DNA from 4 places in the Rhodococcus sp. NPDC059969 genome. Region 4 is predicted to be linked to each of the others. Evidence: riboswitches for the same ligand, from Rfam matches in the RefSeq annotation. Region 4 holds a riboswitch; each other region holds the start of a gene.
What was found. A riboswitch is a leader RNA that binds a small molecule or an ion and turns the genes downstream of it on or off. The one in region 4 is predicted to bind cobalamin.

Region 1: another riboswitch for cobalamin. It lies ahead of ACFWAD_RS18315 (CbtB domain-containing protein); the one in region 4 lies ahead of metE (5-methyltetrahydropteroyltriglutamate--homocysteine S-methyltransferase).
Region 2: another riboswitch for cobalamin. It lies ahead of ACFWAD_RS21625 (FecCD family ABC transporter permease); the one in region 4 lies ahead of metE (5-methyltetrahydropteroyltriglutamate--homocysteine S-methyltransferase).
Region 3: another riboswitch for cobalamin. It lies ahead of ACFWAD_RS21105 (ABC transporter substrate-binding protein); the one in region 4 lies ahead of metE (5-methyltetrahydropteroyltriglutamate--homocysteine S-methyltransferase).

What each region holds. Positions count from the first base shown of each region.
Region 1 covers NZ_JBHWUF010000006.1:158,254-163,176, reverse strand. Annotated here, with positions in the region: gene ACFWAD_RS18330 (HIT family protein) at 1-18, shown strand, start outside; gene ACFWAD_RS18325 (alpha/beta fold hydrolase) at 3-740, opposite strand; gene mhuD (mycobilin-forming heme oxygenase MhuD) at 786-1,094, shown strand; cobalamin riboswitch at 1,183-1,321, shown strand; gene ACFWAD_RS18315 (CbtB domain-containing protein) at 1,346-1,540, shown strand; gene ACFWAD_RS18310 (CbtA family protein) at 1,531-2,307, shown strand; gene ACFWAD_RS18305 (NAD(P)-binding domain-containing protein) at 2,365-4,236, opposite strand; gene ACFWAD_RS18300 (MFS transporter) at 4,448-4,923, shown strand, end outside.
Region 2 covers NZ_JBHWUF010000008.1:144,176-149,098, reverse strand. Annotated here, with positions in the region: gene ACFWAD_RS21635 (alpha/beta hydrolase) at 1-544, opposite strand, end outside; gene ACFWAD_RS21630 (TetR/AcrR family transcriptional regulator) at 693-1,205, shown strand; cobalamin riboswitch at 1,222-1,359, shown strand; gene ACFWAD_RS21625 (FecCD family ABC transporter permease) at 1,475-2,482, shown strand; gene ACFWAD_RS21620 (ABC transporter ATP-binding protein) at 2,479-3,297, shown strand; gene ACFWAD_RS21615 (ABC transporter substrate-binding protein) at 3,294-4,355, shown strand; gene ACFWAD_RS21610 (CbiX/SirB N-terminal domain-containing protein) at 4,352-4,923, shown strand, end outside.
Region 3 covers NZ_JBHWUF010000008.1:32,051-36,973, reverse strand. Annotated here, with positions in the region: gene ACFWAD_RS21110 (class I SAM-dependent methyltransferase) at 1-80, opposite strand, end outside; gene ACFWAD_RS21105 (ABC transporter substrate-binding protein) at 81-1,076, opposite strand; cobalamin riboswitch at 1,134-1,315, opposite strand; gene ACFWAD_RS21100 (siderophore-interacting protein) at 1,357-2,214, opposite strand; gene ACFWAD_RS21095 (hypothetical protein) at 2,371-2,529, shown strand; gene ACFWAD_RS21090 (SDR family NAD(P)-dependent oxidoreductase) at 2,697-3,488, shown strand; gene ACFWAD_RS21085 (DUF1254 domain-containing protein) at 3,541-4,911, opposite strand.
Region 4 covers NZ_JBHWUF010000002.1:94,398-99,320, forward strand. Annotated here, with positions in the region: gene metE (5-methyltetrahydropteroyltriglutamate--homocysteine S-methyltransferase) at 1-2,134, opposite strand, end outside; cobalamin riboswitch at 2,293-2,494, opposite strand; gene ACFWAD_RS09355 (helix-turn-helix domain-containing protein) at 2,598-3,035, opposite strand; gene ACFWAD_RS09360 (response regulator) at 3,252-3,881, opposite strand; gene ACFWAD_RS09365 (sensor histidine kinase) at 3,878-4,923, opposite strand, start outside.

The DNA of each region.
Region 1 (4,923 bases), on a different contig from region 4:
AGTCAGCTCACCGTCTGAAGGAACTCCGTCACGACGTCGCGGTAACGCTGCGGTTGATCGTCGTGGACCAGGTGACCGGCGTCGGCAATACGTACGTACCGGGTTTGCGGCCGCTCGGCCATCTCTCGCATCTGTCCTTCTGGGGTGATGGTGAATTCCCCCTCGATGAGCAAAGTCGGCGCCTCGATCGCCTTCCACTGATCCCAGAAGTGCCGCGTGCCCCACTCCTCCGAGATGTCGCGGAAGGTCGAGACGTCACCGTGCAGGTACCACCCGTCGTCGCGGCGGTCGAAGGAATCGAGAAAGTACTGGCCGGCGACGGGGCCGAAGAATTCCTTCATCGCGTCCTCGGAAGCAAACGGTTGCGGCCACGCCGAAATCATCTGCGCCCAATCCGCTGCGGTGCGTCCGCGAAAGTCCGGGGCCATGTCTTCGAGGACCAGGGCACACACCTTCTCGGGATGCGCAGCGGCGAAGCACCACGCGTGCAGAGCGCCCATCGAATGACCGATCACGATCATCGGACCTTCGATGGAGGAAACGGCCGATGTCAGGTCCTCGACGAATGCCTCGGTAGTCAGTTCCGCCGGCGCCGGCCTGCCGTGACCGGCGGCGTCGAAGGTGTAGACGTGGCCGAACTCGCGGATCCACGGCACGTGGCGACGCCACGTTCGGGAACTGCCCATGAGTCCGTGCAACAACAGAATCGGCTGTCCCGTTCCACCTTCGTCATGCAACACGAGTGTCACGGTACGCGGTGAAGGTACACGGGTAATGTCGCTTTCATGGCAGTCGTGAAGATCAATGCAATCGAGGTCCCCGAGGGCGCCGGCCCCGAACTGGAGAAGCGCTTCGCAGCACGCGCTCACGCAGTCGAGAACTCCCCGGGCTTCCTCGGATTCCAGCTTCTCCGCCCCACCGCCGGCGAAAGCCGCTACTTCGTGGTGACGCAGTGGGAGTCCGAGCAGGCGTTCGCCGATTGGCGTGACGGTCCGGCCCGCGAAGCACACTCCGGCGAACGCGCGAAGCCCGTCGCTTCGGGTGCGTCGTTGCTCGAGTTCGAAGTTGTCCTGGACGTCGCCGCCAAGAGCTGATCTCGAACGATTGTGCCCGCTCGTGCGGGCACAATCGACGGTCATCTCGGCTTCACGCGTTGACACGGTGCGGGCAGTAGTGCAAAAGTTCGCATGTAAACGCGATGGTCCGACAGGAATCCGGTGAAAGCCCGGAGCGGTCGCGCCACTGTAATTCGAGGTGAAGTGCCTTTTTCGGCACGACTATTCGACAGCCAGACACTTCGGCCATCGCATGGACCTAGGGGACGCGAAAATCCCAGGAGGCTTCGATGGCTCTCGCCTATTCTCCCGATACGTCGATCGATTCGACTCGTCTTGCTTTCCTCGCCGCTGCAGTCGTTCTGTTCGCGATGCTGGCTCTCTACCTGGTCGGATTCGACCAGGGCGCGATCTCTCGCACCGGCATGTACATGCATGAATTGATGCACGACGGACGCCACTTGATGGGCCTGCCGTGCCACTAGTCGACAGTTTCACGAAGCTTCTCATTCGTGGATTGTTGGCTGGTTTGATCGCGGGCATTCTTGCCGGCGGTGTTGCGTTCGTGCTGGGTGAACCCCACGTCAACGCTGCCATTGCGATCGAAGAAGCCAACAGTGCCGCTGGAGAACATGCCGGCGAAGCCGCTGGGCATTCACACGGTGACGAAGAAGAACCACTGGTGAGCCGCGACGGGCAGCGCGCCGGGCTGTTCCTGGCCACAGCGCTGGCCGGACTCGCACTCGGCGCGATCTTCTCGGTCGTCGCCAACTACGCGCGACGACTCACCGGAATGTCCGGGCCGTTGTTGGCGATCACCATCGCCGTCGGCGGCTGGCTGGCCATCGAGGCGGTGCCGTTCTTCAAGTACCCGGCCAACCCGCCGGCCGTTGGAGATCCGGACACCATCAACCAGCGGACACTCCTGTGGTTGGCGGCCGTGATTCTCGGACTGCTGTCCGTCACTGCGGCGGCAGCTGCAGCAAAGGCAGTTTCCGGACACGAGTTCCTCAGTGTGCGCATCGCCGCTCCGGTGGCTGCGTTCCTGGTGATCGTCGCGATCGGTTACGTCTCGCTTCCCGGCATCAACGAGGTGGGCGAGGACTTCCCGGCAACTCTGCTGTGGGAGTTCCGACTTTCCTCGCTCGCAACGCAGGCGACACTGTGGCTCGTACTCGGATTGGCATTTGCCTTCCTCACCGAGCGCGCGACCAAGAACGCCGACGTGGCAAAGAAGTACGCCCTTCGCTGAACCTGCTGTGCGCCTTTGTTAACCGCGGGCGGTTAATAAAGGCGCACAGCAGTTTTTTCAGCTCAGATGATGCACTTCCTGCAGCCCGTACACCGGCGTCGGAATGCCCTCGTAGCGCGCCTTCAACTGCAGCGCGAGGTACAGCGAGTAATGCCGCGACTGATGCAGATTGCCGCCGTGGAACCAGAGCGCTTCCTGCTGCGTCGGCTTCCACATGTTGCGCTGCTCGCCTTCCCACGGTCCCGGGTCCTTGGTCGTGTTCGAGCCGAGGCCCCACACTTTGCCGACCTTGTCCGCGGTGTCCTGCCCGATCAGATCCGCCACCCAGCCGTTCATCGAGCCGTAGCCGGTCGCGTAGACCACGACGTCGGCAGGCAATTCCGTACCGTCTTCGAGGATCACGCTGTTCTCGGTCAGCTCACGAATGTTGCCGTGCGCGAGCTTGATGTCCCCGTTGGCAACCAGTTCGGCCGCACCGACGTCGATGTAGTAACCCGAGCCGCGTCGTAGGTACTTCATGAACAGGCCCGAACCGTCGTCGCCCCAGTCGTGCTCGAAGCCCGCCTTCTCGAGGCGATCGTAGAAGTCCTTGTCGCGCTCACGGATTGCGTCGTACACCGGGATCTGGAACTCGTGCATGATCCGGTACGGCAGCGAACCGAACGTGAGATCGGCCTTGTGCGTCGTCATTCCGGCAGCGAGGGCGCGCTCCGAATACAGATCACCCAAGCCCAGATCCATCAGCGAATCCGACTTCACGATGTGCGTCGAGCTGCGCTGCACCATCGTGACGTCGATGCCGTTCTCCCACAGAGCGCCGCAGATGTCGTGCGAGGAATTGTTGGCCCCGATCACGACGACCTTCTTGCCCACGTACTGATCCGGTCCGGGGTGCTTGCTCGAGTGGTGCTGATCGCCGAGGAACTTGTCCTGGCCGGGGAACGTCGGAACGTTGGCCTTGCCGGACATACCGGTCGCCATCACCAACTGCTTGGGACGCAACGTCAGCTTCTCGCCGTTGCGGTTGACCTCGACGGTCCATTCCTGCGTCTTCTCGTCGAACGACGCGGAGGTGCAGGTCGTGGAACTCCAGTACGGAACCTCCATGACCTTCGTGTACATCTCGAGCCAGTCACCGATCTTGTCCTTGGGCGCGAACACCGGCCAGTTGTCGGGGAACGGCATGTAGGGCAGATGGTCGTACCAGACCGGATCGTGGAGGCACAGGGACTTGTAACGTCCACGCCACTGATCGCCGGGTCGCTCGTGGCTGTCGATCACGATGGCCGGAACTCCGAGCTGACGCATCCGGGCGCCGAGCGCGATACCACCCTGGCCGCCGCCGACGATCACGACGTAAGGCTGTGTGGTGTAACCGAGTTCGCGGTCCTCGATCTCCTTCTGCTCGGCCCACGTGACGCGGTTCGGATCTGCACCGTGCTTCGCTCCCCGCGGCCGGCGAGTGCCCTTGCCTTCTTCGTGCCCCTTCAACTCCTGCAGCGACGTAAGGAGGGTCCAAGCGACATATTCCCCGGGTCGCTCCGCTCCTGCCCGCCGATCATCTACCTTCAGGCGAAGGTGCCCGTGCGCACGCCCGGTAGCAGTCTCGAATTCGATCCAGGCCGACGTGACGCCGTCGGCTTCGTCGGGTGTCTCGGTGGTCCGAAATCCTGAAGGATCGGTGTCGTCGAGACGTTCGGAGAGCATGTCGGCGATCTGCTCGCGACCTTCGACAGTCTTGATGTTCCAGGTGAACGACACCAAGTCTCGCCAGAAGCTGTCGAGCGCGAATTTGTCTGCAACACGCTCGATGTCACGAGCGGCGAGTGCCGATTCGAAATCCGCCAGCCAGGCGTCGACGCGCTCCTGAGGTGTCACCGCCGTCGCCTTCACCTCTGGGGCGACTGCGGAATCGATGGTTTGCGTCATCACTTCTCCTTGTTTGTGAATGTGACACACAGCACATCGCACAAGTGGTCTCGGTCACAAGCGTTGCAGCCTGTTGCAATCCGGCCCTATGTGACCAATCCCTCGATCACATAACTAGTTGAAGTATGCAACGGTATGTACGATTCAAACCGCTTCGATGATGCAAATCCTTCTCATCGCCAACCACCCTCGACCCGCACAGGAGACACGCATGGCACGTGTGAGCGCTACCGCCGAGCTGCCAGCCCCCGGCATCCGACCTGGTGGACTCGTCGGCGTACTGGCCTTCATCGGCATCGTCGCCGCACTCATGCAGACGCTTGTCGTCCCGCTGATCGCAGATCTACCCAAACTGCTGAACACGACGGCATCGAACGCGTCGTGGGTCGTCACCTCAACTCTGCTGGCGGGCGCCGTCGCCACACCGATAGCCGGTCGCCTCGGCGATCTGTACGGCAAGCGACAGATGATTTTGATCTGCACGATCCCGCTCATCGTCGGATCGGTCATCTGCGCGACCGCTAGTTCGCTGGTTCCGATGGTGATCGGGCGCGGATTGCAAGGCATCTGCGTCAGTCTGATCCCGCTCGGCATCAGCGCACTGCGCGATCTGCTTCCGCCGGAGAGACTCAATTCTGCAATCGCTCTGATGAGTTCATCCATGGGAATCGGCAGCGCACTCGGCCT
Region 2 (4,923 bases), on a different contig from region 4:
GGCCCACCAGTTGTTCGGTGCGGCGCATCAGGGGAGCGCCGTAGACACCCATCGGGCCGAACCGCGCCGCGGCAGCTCTGGCCGATGGATCCGAGGAATCGAGCAGGCAGGTAGCGACGACGGCGTCGGCCAGACCGGTCCGCGCGGCCACCTCGTAGGCCAGCAGACCGCCGATGCTGGCTCCCAACAACACCAGCGGCCGATCGTCGGCTGCCTTCTCTGCTCGGACGAGATCGCAGAGAAGATCGACCCACTGCTCGTACCGGACGCCGGCGGGATCGGCTACGACGGTGTCGCCGTACAGCGGAAGGTCAGGGAAGAGGACTTCGGCTCCGAGTTTCACGCCGATCCCGGCGAACGGCCACAACGCGCCCGAGTAGCCGCCGGCGCCGTGGATGCCGAGAACACGAACCGGCGCGTCTGGAACCACGGCCCGTGCGACGTGGACGGTGTTGCCGTTCCACTCCCACCACGTCGGGGTCGGCGCCGGCATGTGGTCGGTGTACCGGTCGGGCATAAACTTCGAGTAATCGGCGCTGGTCACCTACACAATTCTCGGTATCGGCGTCGCGGCTGACAACTCGCATCGGAGGACCGTGTCGACTCGGCGGAAAAGGCCCTCCCAGCAGCGCTCGAGGGCTACCTACGACGCGATCCTGGAGGCAGCTACTCGCGTTTTCGCTTCGGAAGCCATGGCAGCGACCACCAACCGGATCGCTGACGAAGCAGGGGTGTCGGTGGGCTCGCTCTACCAGTATTTCGGCGACAAGTACGAGATCCTCTCGGAGTTGGCGAACCGTCACGTGAGTGCTGCGCGGGAGAGTTTTGCGCTCTGCCTTGCCGACATCGTCGAGCGTGAGCTCACCCCGGACGAGGCCGTCCGGATGTTGGTGGAGTGCGCGGTCGAAGTGAACAGTAAGCCGCGAGAGTTCTTTCACCTGCTCTACGATCAGGTTCCGCGTACGCGTGAGCTCATCGAGCAGGTCGAAGGAATGAATCGGCAACTGGTACTGGGTTTTTCGGAGTACTTGCAGAGCCGCGGTTTCAGTGCGGAGGATGCGTTGCTGACGTCGCGGCTGACTGTGACTGCCGTGGACAGCCAGGTGCATCGGGTTGTGCTGGAATCGGATTCACCCGAAGAACTTCGAGTGCGAACGGAAGCCGTCGTGCGGCAGGCGAGATCGATGATCGCGTCGGAATCCTGATCCGGTGTGCGGAATGGTGACCACAGTCCGTTATGGTTCTGACGTCATCATCGAGGTAATGGGAAGTCGGTGCAATTCCGGCGCGGTCCCGCCACTGTGAGGTCGTCCACGCGTCGACCGTAGCCAGATACCACCCTCGTTGACGTTGTGTCATGCCACGAGGATGGATCGGTCACACCATGAATGCTGTTGGCGGAGCTCTGTCTCCACCTACCCACCTGCCTTCGCCGAAGGCTGGTGCACCTCGAGGACGACTCAGTCCGGGTATCGTGCTGCCCATTCTGCTGGTCGTCACCGCGGTCTCGGCTGTGTGCGCGTTGGCCTTCGGATCCGAGATGCTCCCCGTGTCCACCGTGGTGGACGTGGTGCACTCGCGCTTCGGAGGCCCGGCCGTCACACGCTCGGATCTTGCGATCGTGTGGGGGATCAGGGCACCTCGGGTGCTGCTCGGTCTGGCAGTCGGCGCTGGTCTTGCCGTCGCCGGTACGGTGGTGCAAACCCTCGTCCGTAACGCTCTCGCCGATCCCCACCTGCTCGGAGTGTCGTCCGGCGCGAGTGTCGGTGCCACCGCCGTTATCACCACCGGACTGTTCGCCGGTGCCGGAGTATGGGCGCTCAGCCTCGGTGCGATGATCGGAGCTCTGGGAGCTGCGATTCTCGTCTTCACCATCGCGACGCTGCAAGGCGGCATCACTCCACTGCGATTGGTTCTGACCGGGACTGTTACCGCGTCCGCGCTGTCGGCGATCGCGAGCTTTTTGGTCCTGCGCACCAACGACTCCCAGGCTGCGCAGTCCGTATTGTTCTGGCTCCTGGGAAGTTTGGCCGGTGCCTCCTGGGACAAGTTGTGGGCGCCGGTCATCGTTGTGGTCCTGCTGACGGCAGCGGTGTTCGCGCTGCACGGTTGGTTGGACGCACTGGCGGCTGGGCCGGACGTCGCGGCTTCCCTGGGTATTCCCATCCGAACCCTTCGAAACGTGTTGTTCGGAGTGCTGGCGGCGTTGGTCGGCACGATGGTTGCGGTGTCCGGTGCGATCGCCTTCGTAGGCTTGGTCATACCGCACGTGACACGCATGATCGTCGGAGCCAGACATCGAGTGGTGTTGCCGGCGGCAGCGCTGATCGGGGCGTCGTTCCTGGTGTGGGTCGACGTCGTGGCGCGGACGTCGTTGCGGCCGACAGAGATCCCGCTGAGCGTGGTGACCGGGGTGATCGGTGCCCCGCTGTTTCTCCTGCTTCTCGGCCGTCGGCGCTACCGTTTCGGTGGTAGTTCGTGAGCGCCCGTGCACTGCCTCTGACTGCGTCCGGAGTAGTTGTTCGCATCGACCGTCGAACCATCGTCAAGGGCGTCGACATCGTCGCTGACGCCGGTGCAGTGGTGGGTGTGGTCGGTCCGAACGGTTCAGGCAAGTCGACTTTCTTGCGTGCTCTCGCCGGTCTCGGACCGATCGCCGGCGGTGACGTTCGCGTCGGCGGCGAGTCCGTGCACGCGATGTCGGCGCGTTCGCGGGCCAAAGCCATTTCTTTTGTGGCGCAGGAAGAGCAAAGTCCCGCCGACCTGTTGGTTCACGAATACGTGACTTTGGGGCGCACCCCACACGCAAAGCCCTGGAGCGTCGGCGGAAAGCACGAGAATGCCGTCGTCGATCGTGCTCTGGGCGAGGTCGGAATGATCGAGCACCGATTCTCTTCGATGGACACGCTTTCCGGTGGAGAGCGTCGGCGGGTATTTCTTGCCCGGGGACTCGCGCAGGACGCCGGCGTACTCATCCTCGACGAGCCGACCAATCATCTCGACATCCGGCATCAACTCGAACTGCTCGATCTGGTCCGGTCGTTGGACCGGACGGTGATCATGGCACTGCACGACCTCGATTTGGCTGCAGCAGTGTGCGATCGGGTACTCGTGCTCGCGGACGGAGTTGCCAAAGCCTTCGGTCATCCCTCCGACGTACTCACCACCTCGGTGGTCGCAACTGTTTTCGGCGTCGAGACTTTCGAGCTCGTGAACCCTGCGACAGGCCGTTCACACCTCGTATTCGAATCACGAAATTCTCAACCACAACACACATTTTCGGAGAGTGCACTTTGATACACGTCAAGACCCGCGCGTCGTTCGGTGCGGTCGCAGCCGCGACAGCGTTGTTGGCCGTTTCCGGCTGCACAGCGACCGCACCCCTCGACGAAGCCGCAGACAAGACTTCGGTCACGCTGGAGAACTGCGGAACGGAAAGCACTTTCCAACTTCCGATCGAAAAAGTTGTTGCCACAAGCAATGCGGCCAATATCGGCACCATTCTCCGAGTCGGCGGACTGGATCGTCTCGCTGCAGTCGTGTTGAACACCAACAACGACGCGGTCATGGATTCGATGTTCGGTCCTGGAATCGCCGACGTTCCACACCTGGACGGAACGATCACGATGGAGACGATTCTGGGTAAGCAGGCGGACCTGGTGGTCGGCTCGTACAGCGGCTTGTTCAAGGGAGCCTCCGGTGTGACGCCGGAATCGCTGCAGGGCAACAATATCGACTCATATGTGATCTCCGACAGCTGTCGGCAGAGTGCCGCCGCGGATTCCGCGCTCGGAACGATGGGTCCGTGGGATGCCCTCCGTGCAGACGTGACGAATTACGGAAAGCTGTTCGGAACCGAGGACACTGCCGCAAAGGCGCAGACCGAATTGGATTCGCGTTTGGCACGTCTGGAGTCGGCACCGGATGCGGGCGACAAGCCGAAGGTGCTGATCTACGACAGCGGTGAAGAAGATCTGTACACCAGCGGAGGTAATGGAGCCCCCAACGGAATCATCGATGCGGCCGGGGGAACCAATGTGTTCGCCGACGTCGACAACACCTGGTTCAAGGCGAGCTGGGAGACCGTCGCGAAGTCCGAACCCGACGTCATCGTGATCATGGACTACAAGAAGAGTGCCGACGAAGTACAGGGCAAGATCGACGCGATCAAGAGCCGAGAAGGCCTACGTGACCTCGACGCAGTCAAGCAGAACCGCTTCGTCGTACTTCCTCTCGCCATGTTCACCAGCGGATTCCCCAACATCTACGGCGCGGAACAGTTGCGCGCGAAGATCGAAGAGTTCGGGCTGGCTCCGTCGAGCAGCATCGACTGGACAACCGCGCCGTCGGCATGAGTGTCGACAGTGGTTCGCGTCGGGTGATCGTTGTAGTGCGGCCGACGGTGAGCGGCCTCGACGAGGCGGCTGCACGCCGGCTGCTTGACGCTGTTCAAGCGGGCACCGACGTCGACGTTCGCGTTGCGTATCTCGATGTCGCTTCGCCGAGCCTTCACGAGGAACTCGATCGAGCCCATGCCGATGGCGTGGGCAACGTCGTGTTGATTCCAGTTGCGGTGCCGAGGGATCGGTACCTGCTCACGTGGACAAGCAAGGCGGTTGCGAACTGGCGCGAAACCCGAATCGACGCCGAACTGGAAGTGACGCTCCACGAATCGGAATCGCTCGAAGGTGCGGTGGCCGGGCAGGTGATCGACGAACTCGACTCGGCGGGAAAGCCGATTACAGCGAGTCCGGCGTCGTACCGCAGTCCGGCGTGGTCGGTGATCGAGCAGCACGAGAGGCATCTGTTGGTGTGCAAGGGGCCCCGCTGTATGGCGTACGGAGCAGGACCTCTCCACCGGGCGATGAGCGCGGCGGCCAAAGGCACTTCGGCAAAGGTGACGGGGACCGGTTGCCTGAGCCC
Region 3 (4,923 bases), on a different contig from region 4:
AAGCGCTTCTCGCGATCGGCGATGTATGCCGCTTGCTGGTCGTCCCACTGACACACCAGTTCTCTGATCTCCGCGGACATCTAGACCACACCCAACTGGCGCAGCCCGTCGGAGAGCTGTTCGATGCCACCGACATTGCGGATCGAGGGATCCATCGTCGTGCCTTCGAGGATGATGTAACGCTTGTTCTTCACTGCGGTGAGCTTGCTGGCGACCGGGTCCGATTCGAGGAACGCGATCTTGTCTGCGGCACTGTCGCCGTCTCCACCGCGGTCGAGATCTGCGAGCACCAGCACGGTCGGGTCTCGATCGAGCACACTCTCCCAACCGATTTCGGGCCAGTACTGCTTGTTGTCGTCGAAGGCGTTCTTCGCACCCACCGCGTCGGTCATGATTCCCGGTGCACCGCAGCACCCGGCGAAGTACGGAGTCTTCGTGGCGGCGTACCACCACGCCAGCGTTACGTTTTCGGCTCCCAGTGCCGCCGTGGCGGTGGCCGCGCGATCCTTCAAACTCTCGGTGAGCTCGACACCTTTGTCCTTGACATCGAACAGTGTTGCCACGTCGTCGATTTCGTCGTACAAGTCGTCGAGCGTGAGGGCCTTGCTCTGCTCGGCATCCTGACCGGTGCACTCGCTGGGAGACTGATATGTCGCGACACCGAGGTCGGTGAACTTGGTCCGGTCGGCGATGCCTTCCGAGGTGAACGTGTAGTTGAAGGTCGTGTAGACCATGTCGGGTTCGCGTTCGAGGACACTCTCGAATGACGGGAACTCGGTGTCGAAGGCCTTCACCTGACCACGCGCCTCGCGCAGTTCGGGGAGGACGTCGTCATCGCTCATGGCGTAGCCGGCCATCCGGTCCTGCACTCCCAGCGCGAACAGCATTTCGGCCGCCGGTTGATTTACCGCGATCGCCCGTTCGATCGGTCGCTCCACCGTGACGTCTCGGCCACAATTCTGGACTGAGGCGCTGGATTGTTCGGCACCACTGTCGTCGGAGGAACAGGCAACCAACGATGCGCCCAACAGGGCTGCAACGGCAGCGGCGGGTAGGCGAAGTCTGGACAGACGCATGGAATCTCGTTCTCGCAGGGGCTCGTACGCGGAGCCCGTTACCGTGTGAACAGGCGCCTGTTGACCCCTGCTGCCAGCCGGTATTCGGACTCGAGATCGCCCCACCCGAGCGCCTTCCCAGATTCTCATCCAGTGGCGTAAGCCCGGGCGGTCACCCTCACCGCTGCGCGTCAGTTCCGGATTCACACCGGATTCCCTGACCCCCTGTGTGGAGGTCTGCTGGCACAGAGGAACTTATCACCGCAGTGCACTGCCGGTCAGGTCGGCCAGTGTGAGGCAATCAGATCTCGATGGCCAGGTCGTCGATGTCGGTCAGGGATCCGCCGTCGGCGAGGATGCGCTCGTAGTTCTCGCGTCGACGGAGGTCGATCTCGGTGTTGCTGATGCCCTGCTTCCAGTACCCGAATATCGCAACGTCGTCCTTGTCGAGTCCGACGGTCGAGCGAAAGTGCTTCCGTATTGCGCGCATCTCACTGCGTTCACCGGCGCCCCATACGACGTAGCTCTCGGGATCGGTGAGCTCGCGCGCCCGCGTCGTCAGTGGGCCGTCGGGCTCGGCGAGATCGACCCTGACGCGGTGAAGTTCCAGCCCGGGGAGGGTGGGTAGTTCGGCGAAGGCGACCTCGTCATCTGTTGTGACCCAGCCGATTCCGGCGACGTCGGTAGGCAACTGCTCGATGATCGAGTGCAACGCAGGTATTGCGGTGCCGTCCAGAAAGAGTGCGATACGTCGACCGGGAACATCAGGGATCAAGAAGTGTGGCCGCGGACCGGTGAGGCCGAAGGTGTCGCCGACGGTCAACGCCGCCGCCCATCTCATCATCGGACTGGTCTGTCCGTGCAGGACCACGTCGATGACGATCGATCCGCTCGCTGAATCGTAGGAACGCACCGTGTACACGCGCGAAGCGTCGTCGAAGGCCGGCCCGAGATTCATCCGTACGGTTACATTCGGGCGTGACCAGGTCGGATCGTCGGTCGACTCGCTCAAGCGAGCAGTGATCCGCAGCAGATGGTCGCTCGGTCGCTCCATTGCCTCGACGATCGCGAGAACGTCGTTGAGTCCGCGATTGTGGTCGGCGGTGCGTAGGACGGTCGTCGGGGAAGTTGTTGTACTCGTGGCGTCTGCATGTGTCATCGGTTGCGCTCCTGGATCGGATTGTCGAGGTGCCATCAGGTTAGTGCTGCCTAAGTAATTGAAGTTGTCCGAAAGCGACATCTGCTTACCTGAAATGACACGCTCCGCGAACAACGCGTTTGAGCGACCTGTGCTCGCGCTGCTACCGTGCTTGTGATGTCCATACGCCGCTCTTCTCTCGCTTCCGGCCGTGCACTGCGCACGGCCCGATTCGGCGTAGCGACATTCCGACGGGGGCGTAAGGCGATCGACCGCCGCCCCTCTGGTCTCGTCTGGATCGAAAGAGCCTTGGCCGCACCGGCCGGATCCGTCTGACATTCGCCACTTCGGCGGGCATTGCCTCGCTGAGATTTCGCAGTGCCACACCTGTTGCAGTGCTGCGCATTTCCCGTACCTGAAGTTTCTCGCGGGTGAGTTTGTGAGTGTCGGCGCCACCGCGCCTGGAATACCAGCCAACTCGTTTTCGTGAAAGGTACACAGCAATGAATCGTTTCGAAGGTCGTCGTATTCTCGTCACCGGCGCAGGATCTGGAATCGGGCAGGCCACCGCGCTGCGGTTGCTCGCCGAAGGTGGCCGAGTGGTCGCTGCCGACATCTCCGAGCAGGGTTTGGCGAACACCCGGAAATCGGCAGAACATGCTTCGACGGAGGATCGCCTCGACACCCTCGTCGTCGATATCGGTAACGAGAGTTCCGTCATCGAGGCTGTGGGTCAGGCGATTTCGACTCTCGGGGGATTGGACGTACTGGTCAACGCCGCCGGGATACTGCGTGGTGGGCACACCCACGAGACCTCGCTGGACCTGTGGAATCAGGTGCTCTCCGTGAACTTGACGGGCACTTTCCTCGTCACTCGTCAGGCACTGCCAGCTCTCCTCGTCACCGGCAACGCAGTCGTGGTGAATTTCAGTTCCACCTCCGCTGCCTTCGCGCACCCGTACATGGCCGCGTATGCCGCGAGTAAGGGAGGAATCCAGTCCTTCACTCACGCACTGGCTCTCGAATACGGCAAGCAGGGTCTGCGTGCCGTCGCGGTGGCTCCAGGCAGTGTGAAGAGCGGGATCACCGACACCACGGCGTCGTACTTGCCGGAAGACACCGACTGGTCGCTCTTCGGCAAGTTGTCACCGATTCTGAGCACTGATCTGGAGTCCAGTGGTGCCCCCATGGCCGGGCCGGAAAGTGTTGCGGGAGTTATCGCGATGCTGGCATCCGACGATGGTGCCTTCATCACGGGCACGGAGATCCGTGTCGACGGCGGCACACACGCCTGATTCTGAGTCCGTCTGACGGCCTACCCCCAGGCAGGCCGTCAGACGCGAGCCGTCATTCTCGCGAGCGAGTGATGGCGGGGACGACGTAGGACTGATCGAGCACGGCGGGCGAAGGTTCGTACATTCTCAGTACCGGTCGGAAATCCCCGCGCGGGGCGGGCAGCCAGTTCGCCTTCGCCGTGGGATCTTTCGGCTCCTCGTGGCTGATCGTGATCGTCAACGCACCGTCGGCGTCGTGGACGATTCCTGGAGTGCGGTCGCCGATCGAGTATCGGTCTACGGGGTTCGCCACGAGGAAGAAGTCCGGCACCGAGTACATCGTCAGCGACCAGAAGGCGCGCACCGGCGGAGTGGGGTCGAGTTTGATTGTGTAGGTATGCGTTCCGTTCAACTGCTCGCCCTGATCGTCGACGTAGGTCATGATGTACGCCGCTTCGTAAGGGTGGTTGCCCCACAGCCCGCCCTTGGCAGCCGCGGCGCGTTCGACGATGCGCAACCTGGGATCGGCGATCTTGAATTGTGGATCGTCGATTGTGCCGACCTCGAAGTAGTCGAGGTTGTAGTCGAAGGCGTGGAATGTGAGCTTCCATCCGTTGACTTCGGGGCTGGAGCCTTTCGTGAGGGCCTCGAGCAGGTTCTTCTCGCCGATCGTCAATCCGTCAGCCAACGCGGCCGCCTCGTCGGCAGAGAGTGAGTCGGCAGAGAGCGAGTCGGCAGAGTGTGAGGTATAGGGAGAAGCACCGGGCTCGTTGATGCCGATCGGCGAGAACGATTCCTGGAGTTCTCGATCGCGCGGGGCCGGCGGAAAGGCCTGTGACCAGATGCGGAGTTTCTCGAGGAACAGGAGGTCCTGGCTTACCCCGGCGTCGGGGACTGGGAGACCGGCCGGGGTCCCGGTGGAGTCGGCGACGGTCAGGGTGGTGGCGTCCTGCAAGGCGTGCACCGCGGGGAGGTCGTCGCCGCCACCGCATGCCCACCGGCCCACGATGGACGCAATGTTCGTGGGAAATCTGATCACCGTGGTCTGGGCCGCCGGGGTTCCCGTCCAGGTGGGTGGGACGAGAAGGAAGTCTCCGCTCTTCGTACCGGTGGCACGGTGCCCGACGTAGGCGAAATTGTTTGTCCAGGCATCGACGAACTGGAGGACGTAGTAACGGCCATCGGTATCGGGGACGTGCAGAGCAACGGGGCCGACAGAGAGATCGATCTGCGCCATGGAATACACGGTGTCGTTGTTGATCGTGACAAAAGTGTCTGCCGGGCCGGCGAGTGTGCGGGCGTGGCTGAAGGTGTTGAAAGGTGCGGCGGGGTTCGCTCCGACACCGTCGTGAACGTACCGATGGACCTGGTCGAGATTGAAAACGAGGGGAAATCCGTAGATATACGCCTGAGCTGCAAGCTCGGTGCGGCTGGTGTCGGTCATCTCTGCCCTCTC
Region 4 (4,923 bases):
GTGCCTCACGCAGTGATTCGGCGATCTCGTCGACGCTCGGCACACGCGGTGAGTGGATGTCGTAGACGCCCGGGCCGACGCCGAGGTCGAACCCGACCGAACTGAGATCGTCGAGCACCTCCATGTGTGATCGCGCCGCCTCGATGGACGTGACGTCCGCGTCGAGACCGGCAATGGCACCGATCACCGCTCCGAACTCGGAGTAGCACAGGTGGGTGTGGATCGCGGTGGAATCTGCGACGCCCGAGGTGGCCAACCGGAAAGCGCCGACGGACCAGTCCAGATAGGCGGGCTGGTCCGCCGCACGCAGCGGGAGTAGTTCACGTAGTGCGGGTTCGTCGACCTGGATGATTCCGATTCCGGCGGCCTGCAGATCGACCGTCTCGTCTCGAATGGCCAGTGCGACTTGATTTGCCGAGTCGGCAAGCGGTTGGTCGTCGCGGACGAAGGACCAGGCAAGGATGGTGACGGGCCCGGTGAGCATGCCCTTGACAGGCTTGTCGGTCAGCGATTGTGCGTACGTGATCCAGTCGACGGTCATCTGCTTCGGACGCGAGACGTCGCCGTACAGAATCGGCGGACGCACGCAGCGGGTGCCGTACGACTGGACCCACCCGTTGGCGGTGGCGAAGAACCCGTCCAACTGCTCCGCGAAGTACTGGACCATGTCGTTGCGTTCCGGCTCACCGTGAACAAGGACGTCGAGATCCAGCTTTTCTTGGAGCGCAACAACTTCGGCGATCTCGGCGCGCATACGGTTGACGTACTCGGCTTCGTCGATCTCGCCCTTGCGCAGCGCCGCGCGAGCGATACGGATCTTCGACGTTTGCGGGTACGAGCCGATGGTCGTCGTGGGGAGCGGCGGAAGAGAGAGCAACTCTTCCTGGGCAGCGCGACGCTCGGCGGCGGGCGCGCGACCGGTCGCCGAGTTCAGAACGGCGTCGAGACGGCCTCGAACACTCGCGTCGTTGAGTCTGCGATCGTCCTTGCGGGTCGAGGCGGCCGCTCGCGCCAGAGCGAACTCGTCCTCCACCGATTCCCGACCCTGTGTGAGAGCGGTTGCGAGAGTGACTACTTCCTTGACCTTCTCGGTGCCGAACGCGAGCCACGAGCGCAGTGCCTTGTCGACCCCGGCTTCCGCGTCGAGCGTGTACGGAACGTGCAGCAGAGAGCACGACGTGGAGACGGCAAGCGTATCGACGCTCCCCAGCAGAGCGCCCAATGTGCTCAGTGCCGAGTCCAGATCCGATCGCCAGATGTTTCGTCCGTCGACCACTCCGGCGACGATTAGTTTGCGGGCGAGTTCAGGTACGGAGCCGATCGAATCCTGACCGGCCACCAGATCGACGGCAAATCCTTCGACGCCGGTCGAAGCAAGTGCAGGCAACGCGTCACGCAGCGAACCGAAGTACGACGCCAACAGAATCGACGGTCGCTCCGAAAGTGCCGAAAGCTGTTCGTACGCAGCGCGTGCCGCTTCGATCTCCTCGTCGGTGCGATCGCCCACGAGCGCCGGTTCGTCGAGCTGGACCCACCCTGCACCGGCCTTCACGAGCCGGCCGAGTAGGTCCGCATAGAGGGGGAGTAGCTCGTCGAGCCGCGAGAGCAGCGGCTCGTCTGTGCCGACAGCCTTCGAGAGCAGCAGGAAGGTAACCGGTCCGATGACGACCGGGCGGGCCGCAATGCCGTCGGAAAGCGCTTCTGCCAGTTCGGACAAGACCTTGGACGGGTCGAGTTCGAAAGTGGTGGACGGTGAGATCTCCGGCACCAGGTAGTGGTAGTTGGTGTCGAACCACTTCGTCATTTCCAGCGGCGCAATGGTGTCCGTCCCACGGGCAGCTGCAAAGTAGCGGTCCAACGGATCGGTGACGGGCGCGACGCGATCGGGTAGTGCGCCGAGAAGAACTGCGGTGTCGAGCATCTGGTCGTAGAAGGAGAAGGTGTTGACCGGGATTGAGTCGAGGCCCAGGTCACGGAGGTCGGCCAAGCCCTGCCGACGGAGGTCACGGGCCACGCTCTGCAAGGCGTCGGCGTCGATGCGCCCCGCCCAGTAGCTTTCGGTTGCCCGCTTGAGTTCTCGATGAGGACCGATGCGCGGTGAGCCCAGCACGGTCGAAGTGAATGTCGTTGTCACGGAGTTTCTCCAGATTGCCAATGCATTGATGGCCACTGCCGGCAGACGGGTACACCTCACGAGACCTCGAGTTTCGGCGGGCAGCACTGCCCGCACCGCACACGAGGTCCGATGGAGATCTACACGCCCATTCCACGAGGCGGTGGACCGTCGGGCACGGCGTGCCCGACACAGTCGGCAGGTCTTCGGACTCGCGGGCACTCGATCGAGTTGGATCGAACCTACTGGCCGTCGCTTCCCAGGCGGATGCCCAGTGCACATAAACGGCGGTCGTTCCTGCTTACCGCTGCGGGACAGTCCCGGATTTTCACCGGGTTCCCTCTCACTCCGACAGCTTGCGCTGACGGGGCTTCGACGCCGGGAACGGTCTTCGGGGCTCCTCATGACCGTGCCGGGCGAACCAGCTGCATCGACCAGCATAAGGCCAACCCTCCCTGAGCAGTCAAGGAGAGTCGACGAAGCACTAGGCGCGAGACATGTAGGAATTCGAGTCCGGTGGTACGCGCGGAAGATTCTCCGAGGAGCGCAGATTTTCCGCCATTTCCACGAGCAGATCCTGCGACGACGGTGAGAGGTCGACGACTCGCGAGGTGAGGTTTCGCAGGCGCACGTTGTGCAACTGTTCGAGCAGAGAAAGGTCAGCTTCGCCACCGGAGATGGCGGGCGGAGTGTGGTCGGACGGGGCGTAGAAGTAGTCCGGATGGACGTTGAAGAAGTGCGCGAGGGCGGCGACCACTTCCGGTGACGGATTGGTTCGGACGCCGGTGCGCAGTTGTGACAGATACGGAGTCGAAATGCGGCAACCGAACTCGGTCATGCCGCGAACGACCATCGCATTGGTGACGTGAAAGTCGGCAGTCTCGAACAGCGAGTTCAATCGATCGTTGAACTGGTTCGACATGAGACGCCCCTTCCCCGTTACACAGGCTCCGTCAATTCAATTAACTGCATCATAGCCAGTTATCGAACGATTAGCTGTTTCGGACTTGCGTGACCGGGTAGTTTTCTGGGCAAATCCCTAGGGTATAAGGTCCCTACTTTGAGTGATCTGGACAAATTGCCATCGATGAACGAGCGGCGAACTATTTGCCGGGAAGCGGGTTCTCTCCCGTTCTGATCAGAGCCAGCCGTTCGCCTCGGCGATTCTGACGGCTTCGGCACGGGTCGTGGCACCGGTTTTACCCATCGCGGCCGACAGATGATTTCGAACCGTTCCCGGGGAGAGGAAGAGTTCCGAAGCGATGGCTGCCACGGGTGCGCCGTCGTGTGCGGCCCGAAGGACTTGGGTCTCACGTTCTGTCAGGGGCGACTCGCCGCTGACGAGGCTGTCGGCCGCAAGGGTGGGATCGACGACGCGCAATCCGGCATGGACACGTCTGACGGCGTCGGCAAGCTGCCTGGCGGGCGTGTCCTTGACGACGAACCCGCCGGCCCCGGCGTGCAGGGCTTTGCGAAGAAATCCGGGACGTCCGAACGTGGTGACGATCAGGACTCGGGTGTCGGGTGCTGCCTCGCGAAGGGCTGCCGTCGCGGCGATCCCGTCCATGCCAGGCATCTCGACATCGAGAAGCGCAACATCCGGGCGGTGCTCGAGAACGGCGGCCACTACCTCGTCACCGCGGCCGACCTCGGCCACTACGGACAGGTCGGATTCCAGATCGAGCAGCGCGGCCAGCGCTCCTCGCACGAGTGCCTGGTCGTCCGCCAAGAGCAGCCGTATGGATGCCCGCTCGCCCTGGTTGCTCACACTTTCTCCTGTTCGACTACCTGAAGTGCAAACCCCTGCGGCTGGGGATGAGTGATGACCACTCGTGCGCCCGACGCACCGGCTCGCTCTCGCAATCCGATCAGTCCGTTGCCGGAAGACACCGACCCGGCCCCGTGTCCGTCGTCGACGACAGTCGCGCTTTTCTCGTCGACCGTGATCCGGCAGTGTGTTGCCCCGCTGTGTCGAACCACGTTGGTCACGCCCTCACGGATCGTCCATGCGAAGAGTTCACGAAGGCGCGTAGGAACCATGTCGGTACTGCTCGGCACCTCGTCGTCGATCCCTGCCGCACGCAATGCCTCTCGCGCACGTGCTATCTCGACGGGTAGCGAAATCCCACGAAATCCTTCGACTGCCGAGCGGACGTCTGCCAACGCGTCGCGAGAGAGTCTTTCGAGGTCGTCGAGTTCGCTGCGCGCGCGTTCGATGTCCACGTCCAGTAAGCGGTTGGCCAATTCGGCTTTGATCGTGATGACGGTCAGTGAGTGCCCGAGTATGTCGTGCAGATCGCGCGCCATCCTCGTTCGCTCCTCCATGATCGCTCGCTGCTCCTGCTCTTCGCGCTCATGGAGCATGGCGAAGTTACGGCTGATCAGCGACATGATGCCCCATGTCGCAAATGCGGCCGCGCAGACACCGAGTGAGAGGCCGGAGTAATTTCCCCACCCTGACGAGAGGCTCACTATCTCCACGGAGGCCGCGAACACCAAGGCGAGAATGCCGCCCGCGACGGTCGGGAGCAGCGTCACCGCTGTCACCGCGAGATAAGGGGCCGCTGCCAATCCCGTCGGCCCGACGCTGACGATCATCACAGCGGCCAATGCGGTCAAGGCGGTCAGAGCCAGTGCAGCTTCGCGAATCGTCGGCCGAGTCATCGTCATTCGTCGCCGCTGCTGCGTTGTGGCGAAGGTGTAGAGGTAGAGCGCACCGAAGGCGATCGTCGCGAGAATCCCTGTCCAGCCGCGCAGTTCGTCGCGCAGATTCCATCCCTCGATCAGCGGTCCGCCGAGAAACACCATCC